Regions from separate parts of the Protofrankia sp. Cj3 genome, predicted to be linked through region 1. Evidence: predicted binding sites of a transcription regulator. Region 1 holds the regulator's gene; the other holds the start of a gene.

Evidence for each region. Region 1 encodes LexA, which represses DNA repair genes until DNA is damaged. Its sites were predicted from a motif close to CGAACNNNNGTTCG; they were not measured.
Region 2: a site for LexA is predicted at 1,713-1,726, ahead of recA (recombinase RecA). Genes of this name have one in related genera too.

The regions. Positions count from the first base shown of each region.
Region 1 covers NZ_CAKJTR010000025.1:28,458-31,848, forward strand. The annotation lists gene MJ783_RS05600 (vitamin B12-dependent ribonucleotide reductase) at 1-600, opposite strand, end outside; gene nrdR (transcriptional regulator NrdR) at 723-1,172, opposite strand; gene MJ783_RS05610 (LysM peptidoglycan-binding domain-containing protein) at 1,283-1,555, opposite strand; gene lexA (transcriptional repressor LexA) at 1,842-2,615, shown strand; gene miaA (tRNA (adenosine(37)-N6)-dimethylallyltransferase MiaA) at 2,654-3,391, shown strand, end outside.
Region 2 covers NZ_CAKJTR010000048.1:74-3,464, forward strand. The annotation lists gene MJ783_RS09000 (regulatory protein RecX) at 1-455, opposite strand, end outside; gene recA (recombinase RecA) at 500-1,528, opposite strand; gene MJ783_RS09010 (DUF3046 domain-containing protein) at 1,756-1,950, opposite strand; gene MJ783_RS09015 (hypothetical protein) at 2,060-2,773, opposite strand; gene MJ783_RS09020 (PspA/IM30 family protein) at 2,784-3,391, opposite strand, start outside.

The DNA.
Region 1 (3,391 bases):
GGAGAGCAGCTCCCTGGACGAGCGGATGCGTGACAGGTTCAGCCCGGCACCCGAGCCACCTTTGAAGATCAGGCCCTCTTCCCGGTACCAGTTGAGGATCGACTCCATCGTGTCGTCGACGGACAGGATGAAACAGGCCGAGACCTGCTGCGGTGCCGAGGTGCCGACGTTGAACCACACGGGGCTGTTGAAGCTGAAGACCTGGTGCAGGAGCATCCAGGTCAGCTCCTGCGCAAAGACCTCGGCGTCGGTCTCCGACGCGAAGTACCCGTTCTGCTGCCCGGCGGCCGCGTAGGTGCGCACGACCCGGTCGATGAGCTGGCGCAGTGACCATTCGCGCGTGGCAGCGCCCAACGCGCCGCGGAAGTACTTGCTCGTGACGATGTTCGTGGCGTTCACCGACCAGAAGTCAGGGAACTCCACCCCGCGCTGCTCGAAGTTGACCGAACCGTCCCGCCAGTTGGTCATCACGACGTCCCGCAGCTCCCAGGTGACCTCGTCGTAGGGATGTACGCCGGGCGACGTGTAGACACGTCCTACTTTCAGGCCGGTGGTCTTACCAGCGGGCCGGGTCGACTTCGTGCCGCGGGTCTCGGTCATGGCGCTCCTCGTCTGGCGGATACGGCATTAGGGCGGCGACTAGGGCGTGTTTCGGCAGCCACCTGGACGCGGCTCCCTGATCGAACGACGACTTCCGAAACACGCCGTAACCAGCTGGTGAACTACCTGGCCTGCGTCCGAAGACCGGCGATCGCGGTCTCGAAGTCCGCCAGGGAGTCGAAGGCCAGATACACCGAGGCGAACCTCAGGTAGGCGACCTCGTCAAGATCTCGCAGTGGGCCGAGAATCGCTCGGCCGATCTCGTCCGAGGGAATCTCGGCCGCTCCGGACGCACGCAGCGTGTCCTCGACCAACTGAGCAAGCTGGGCCAGCGCGTCCGTCTCCACCGGTCGGCCCTGGCACGCCCGGCGTACCCCCGCCACCACCTTCGCGCGGCTGAACGGCTCGGTGACCCCGCTGCGTTTGATGACCCGCAGTGATGCCTCCTCGATCGTCGTGAACCGGCGGCCGCAGGACGAGCACGATCGCCGACGGCGGATCACGGCACCTTCCTCGGTCTCGCGGCTGTCGACAACCCTGCTGTCCGGGTGTCGACAAAACGGGCATCGCACGGACGATCCCCCAAAATCTTGATGACTTACACCTTCGTAACTACCACATGTTGTGGTGGACGATAGAGTCAGCCACCACGACCTGGCAAACCCGCCGGCGTGTCCAACGGTCAGGGCAGGCGAAGCGCCTGGCCCGGAACAAGATCGGTGGTGCCGAGTTGATTCATACCGGCCAGCCGCGCCACAACCACCCGGGTGTCACCCTCGGGCGCCAGCCCACGCGCTATCCCCCACAGGGTCTCCCCGGACTGGACCACATGAACACGCGCCGGCCCGCCACCCCCACGCGACGAGGCCAACGAGGTCACCCGCGCGAGAGACAGGACCAGACAGAAGACAGCCGCGACGAGGACGACCAGGACCGCCCGACCCCTCCTGGTCAACCTCAGCGGAGGCTCAGCCGACCTCTCCACCACACACTCCTTCAACCTCCGAGATCGCAAACAACGAACATCCGTTCGATCGAACTCCCGATCGAGTTTCTACCGCACGACCCCGACGGAATCGCCACGACACGCTCGAACAGACGTTTGAGAAATTCGGTCACGGCAGTTACGGTCGTACCGATGAGATGTCGGTTGTGACCACCAGCGCCGGTTCCTGGCAAAACCACTGGGTCCGCCGGGAGCGGAGTCTGCCACGACCGCGAAACGAAGGAGAACGGCAGGTATGACCACCGACCCCAACCGCACCCGACGTGGCCGGCCACCACGCGGCAGCGTGCGCGACCTGCCGGACGGGCCGGCGGACGCGTCGGGCCTGACCCCCCGCCAGCGCAAGGTGCTGGAGGTGATCCGCAATGCCGTCGAGCGCCGCGGATACCCCCCCAGCGTGCGCGAGATCGGCCAAGCGGTCGGGCTGACCAGCACAAGCAGCGTCGCGCATCAGCTCAGGATGCTGGAGGAGAAGGGCTTCCTACGGCGTGACCCCCACCGCCCGCGGGCCATGGAGGTACTTTCCGCGGACGCACCGGTCCGCCCGGCGGCACGCGACAGCCTCCGTCTCGGGGCACCAGCGATGCCGGCTGCCGGTGCCGACGGATCGGTGGTCCCGTCGGACGGCCATCGCGACGCGGCCTACGTACCCGTCCTCGGCCGCATCGCGGCGGGCGGACCGATTCTTGCCGAACAGGCGGTTGAGGAGATCTTCCCTCTTCCCCGCGAAATCGTCGGCGAGGGCACCCTGTTCATGCTGCGCGTTGTCGGGGATTCCATGGTCGATGCCGCGATCTGCGACGGGGACTGGGTGGTCGTCCGGCAACAGCCGGTCGCGGACAGCGGCGAGATCGTCGCCGCAATGATCGATGGTGAGGCCACGGTCAAGACCTTGCGTCACCGTGATGGCCATGCATGGCTTCAACCGCAGAACCCGGCCTATGCCGATATTCCGGGTGACGAGGCGGCGATCCTCGGCCGGATCGTCGCGGTTCTGCGCCGGGTCTGATCGTGGCTGGCTGTGCCGACCGGGAGAAAGCCGGACGCATGGTGGCGGTCGTCGGGCCGACGGCGGCCGGCAAAAGCGAACTTGCGATCGACCTTGCCGCCGTACTCGGCGGTGAGGTCGTCAATGCCGACTCCATGCAGCTTTACCGCGGCATGGACATCGGCACAGCCAAAGTACCGACGCGGGAGCGCAGAGGCGTCCCGCACCATCTGCTTGACATCTGGGAAATCACCCATACCGCCGACGTGGCCTCCTACCAGGCCAGAGCACGAACCGTCATCGACGATCTGCTCAGTGCCGGCCGGACCCCGGTGCTCGTCGGCGGCTCAGGGCTCTACCTCAGGGCTGTCATCGACGACCTCAGGTTTCCCGGCACCGACCCGGCGGTACGCGCGCGCCTTGAACAGGAACTGTCCGAACGTGGGGCGGCCGCGTTGCACGCCGACCTGACCGCGCGGGCGCCGAAAGCGGCTGCCGCCATCCTGGCCAGCAATGGTCGCCGCATCGTGCGCGCGCTGGAAGTGCTGGAGCTCACCGGCGGCTTCGCCGCCTCCCTACCGGAACACCGCGCGGTCTATGACGTCGTCCAGATCGGCCTCGACCATCATGACCTTGATATCCGAGTCGCCGACCGCGTGGCGGCGATGTGGGCTGCCGGCATGGTCGAAGAGGTCCAGACGCTCGCCGGTCTGGGCCTGCGCAAAGGACGCACCGCCTCACGCGCCCTGGGCTACGCGCAGGTCCTGGCGTGGCTGGATGGCGAGATCGAATCCAGC
Region 2 (3,391 bases), on a different contig from region 1:
GCGGGATAGCCACGACGATCGAGTAACGCGGCCAGACGCCGGGCCCGCACCGGTACGGGCAGGTCGTCCATCGCTGCCAGCCGGCGTCGTACCAGACTCCGCGCGGTGGCCTCCTCGTCGATGCCGTCCACGGCCTGCAGCGCCACCGACGAGATCTCCGGATCCACTCCTCGGCGCCGCAGCTCGTGAGCAAGACCACGCCGACCGAGGCCACGGTTCACCTGGGCAGAGGAAACCAGCATGGCAGCGAACGCCCTGTCGTCCACCAGACCCACCTCGGCCAGGCGGTTCAGCACAACCTCGGCCACTTCTTGATCAATCCTATGACGATCAAGTACGGCGGCCAGTTCCGCGCGGCTTCGCGGACGGGTTTCAAGCTGGCGCAGGCATATCTCCCGCGCCCTGCCCATCGAGTCCGCACCTTCTCCTCGATCACGATCCACAGCCGTCACCACCGACCATGATCTCCTGTCGCCCGAAGATCGACAAAAAGATCAACTCAGAGATCGGCTGACGGCTGATCCGCGTCGATCGACGGCACCAGGCCGAGCGTTTCCTTGATTCGCTTCTCGACCTCATTCGCGATGTCGGGATTATCACGCATGAAAGAACGAGCGTTTTCCTTGCCCTGCCCCAGCTGATCACCATCGTAGGTGTACCAAGCCCCTGACTTGCGGATGATGCCGTGTTCAACCCCCATGTCAATGAGGGAGCCCTCGCGGCTTATACCACCGCCATAGACAATGTCGAACTCAGCCGTCCGAAACGGCGGCGCCATCTTGTTCTTCACAACTTTTACGCGGGTTCGGTTACCCACAGCATCCGTACCGTCCTTCAGGGTCTCGATGCGACGGACATCCAGTCGCACGGACGCATAGAATTTCAGCGCCTTTCCACCCGTAGTCGTCTCGGGCGAACCAAACATGACACCAACCTTCTCGCGGAGCTGGTTGATGAAAACGGCGGTGGTGCCCGAATGCGAAAGAGCACCGGTGAGCTTGCGCAGCGCCTGAGACATCAGCCTGGCCTGAAGGCCGACATGGCTGTCGCCCATCTCACCTTCGATCTCGGCCCTGGGCACGAGAGCGGCCACCGAGTCGATGACGATGATATCGATCGCGCCGGACCGGATGAGCATGTCCGCGATCTCCAGTGCCTGCTCACCGGTATCGGGCTGGGAGACCAGCAGCGCGTCGGTGTTGACCCCGAGCTTGGTCGCGTAGTCGGGGTCGAGCGCGTGCTCGGCGTCGATGAAGGCTGCGATCCCGCCGGCGGCCTGGGCGTTCGCGACCGCATGCAGAGCGACGGTCGTCTTACCGGACGATTCCGGACCGTAGATCTCCACTATGCGTCCTCGTGGCAGCCCGCCGATGCCGAGCGCCACATCCAGCGCGATGGAACCGGTTGGGATGACCTGGATCGGTGGACGGGTTTCGTCACCGAGCCGCATAACCGAGCCCTTGCCGAACTGCTTGTCGATCTGTGCGAGAGCGTTCTCCAACGCCTTCTCACGGTCGAGTCCTGCCATGGGAGTCACTCCAGGCTGAGGTCGTCGAGTCTTGGCCACGTTGGTGACGGTAGGGGGCAGGTCCGACAGTTTCGAGCGCCGGGCCAGATCTGTGGACAACCGAACGGCCGCGGATGACGCGATCATGGCCTTCTCCCGCCGTCAGCGGCCCTGGCGGACCTGGACGCTTGCCATCCAGGATAGCCGAACATTCGTTCGACATCATGGTCAACACGCCGTGCATCCGGTCAACGGTCGTGCGCGGGTAACTCGAACTCGTCGCACACAGCCCGCCAGACATCCTTGACATCATCACCACGGGCGAGGGCATCGTGCACCGTCACCCCGCCGAGTCTGGCGACCACATGGTCGCGGGCAACCGACTCGGCATACCCGGTACCGAACTGTTTGTTCATCCGCGCCCAGAACTCGGTCAGTCGCACGCCTCTCAGTGTGTCGGACCGGCGAGGCAGACTCCGAACACGGCCGCCCCGATCCCGGCTCACGCCGTCCCCAGGACCCGCCCAGAGCTGGTTCACCGCCGCATATGAGTCAGCGCTTGAGATCGCGCATACCCTCAGCGAAGGCACGCAGCGTGGCGGTCTGGCGGTCAAGACTGTCGAGCTGCCCCGGCGTCAGCTGTGTCGACACCGTCGAGGCGAGCAGGTCGCTGGCGGCGGCCAACATGTTGTCCAACGCCCGCACCCCGGCGTTCATCGAGCCCACCAGCTCCGAGACCGTCGATATGATCTCGGCCCGACGATCGACGTCCGTGACCACCCGGGCCGCCGATTCGCACGCAAGAACTCGCTGTGCCCGATTCCGGAGGGTGTCCACCACCGCCGCGGCTGATGCCATCGCCGTGCGGACCGCCTCGGCCGCGGGTCCCGGCGGCGACGCCCGCATGATCGCCGTAAGAGCGGCCATGGCCGCCTCACCACGTTGCATCGGCTCCGCCGCGGCCGATCCAGACAGTCGTGCGCGTGACAGCAGCGGCAGAGCCGGCGGTGGCGACGATGCGGCGAGCTGCGCCTGTCGCCAGGCAAGGCCAGCCCGGGCCAACGCGCCGGCTCCCACCACCAGCCACCCCCAACTGCCCTCCAGCAGCGCCATCGTCGGCGCGGCGATGGCCACCCCGGCCCACAGCCGGGTGGACCGCGTTGCCCGCCGCCGGCGTCGGTCATAAGCGCGAACGAGCCGTTGCTCACCGCGTATCAGGCGCTGGCGTTCGATGTCGGCGCGGAGCCGGTCCGGCAGATAGCTCACGAGCATCCCGTCAGGGCTCCAGTTGGTCCGGCGAAGGCCGGTCCGGCGGCAGTTGGTCCGGCGGCCGTCGGTCCGGAAGCTGGTCCGGCGAGCCCTTGTCGGCGGACAGCTCCGTGCGGATCTCGGTCAGGCGCTTGGACGCCTTCGCGTCCAGCGCCGCCCTGCGGATCTCCAGCATCCGAGCCTCCACGCCCTGGGAGGCAAGCTCGTGACGTCCCAGCGATACCGCGTAGCGCTGCTCGACCTTGTCGCGGACCTGCGCCAGCGTCGGGGTGTCACCTGGCGGAGTCAGCTGGGACATTCCGTCGAGGGCCTTGCTCAGCTGCTCCTGCATGGCGGCATGCTCGATCTGGGTCAGCAGGCGCGCGCGCTCGGCAAGCTGTCCCTGCAACCGCATGGTGTTGTCCTCAACGGCGCGGCGGGCCTGCTCGGCCGAATAGGAAGCCTGCTGGTGGAGGCCTTTGAGCTCCGCCAGGGAACCTTCCGCGGCTACCAGCTGGCTGGCAAAGGCCTGGGCTGTCTGCTCGTAACGATCAGCGGCGACCGCGTCACCACTCGCGTTGGCCTTGTCCGCGAGCATAACGGCCTGACGCGCGGAGTCGGCCAGGTTCTCCACCT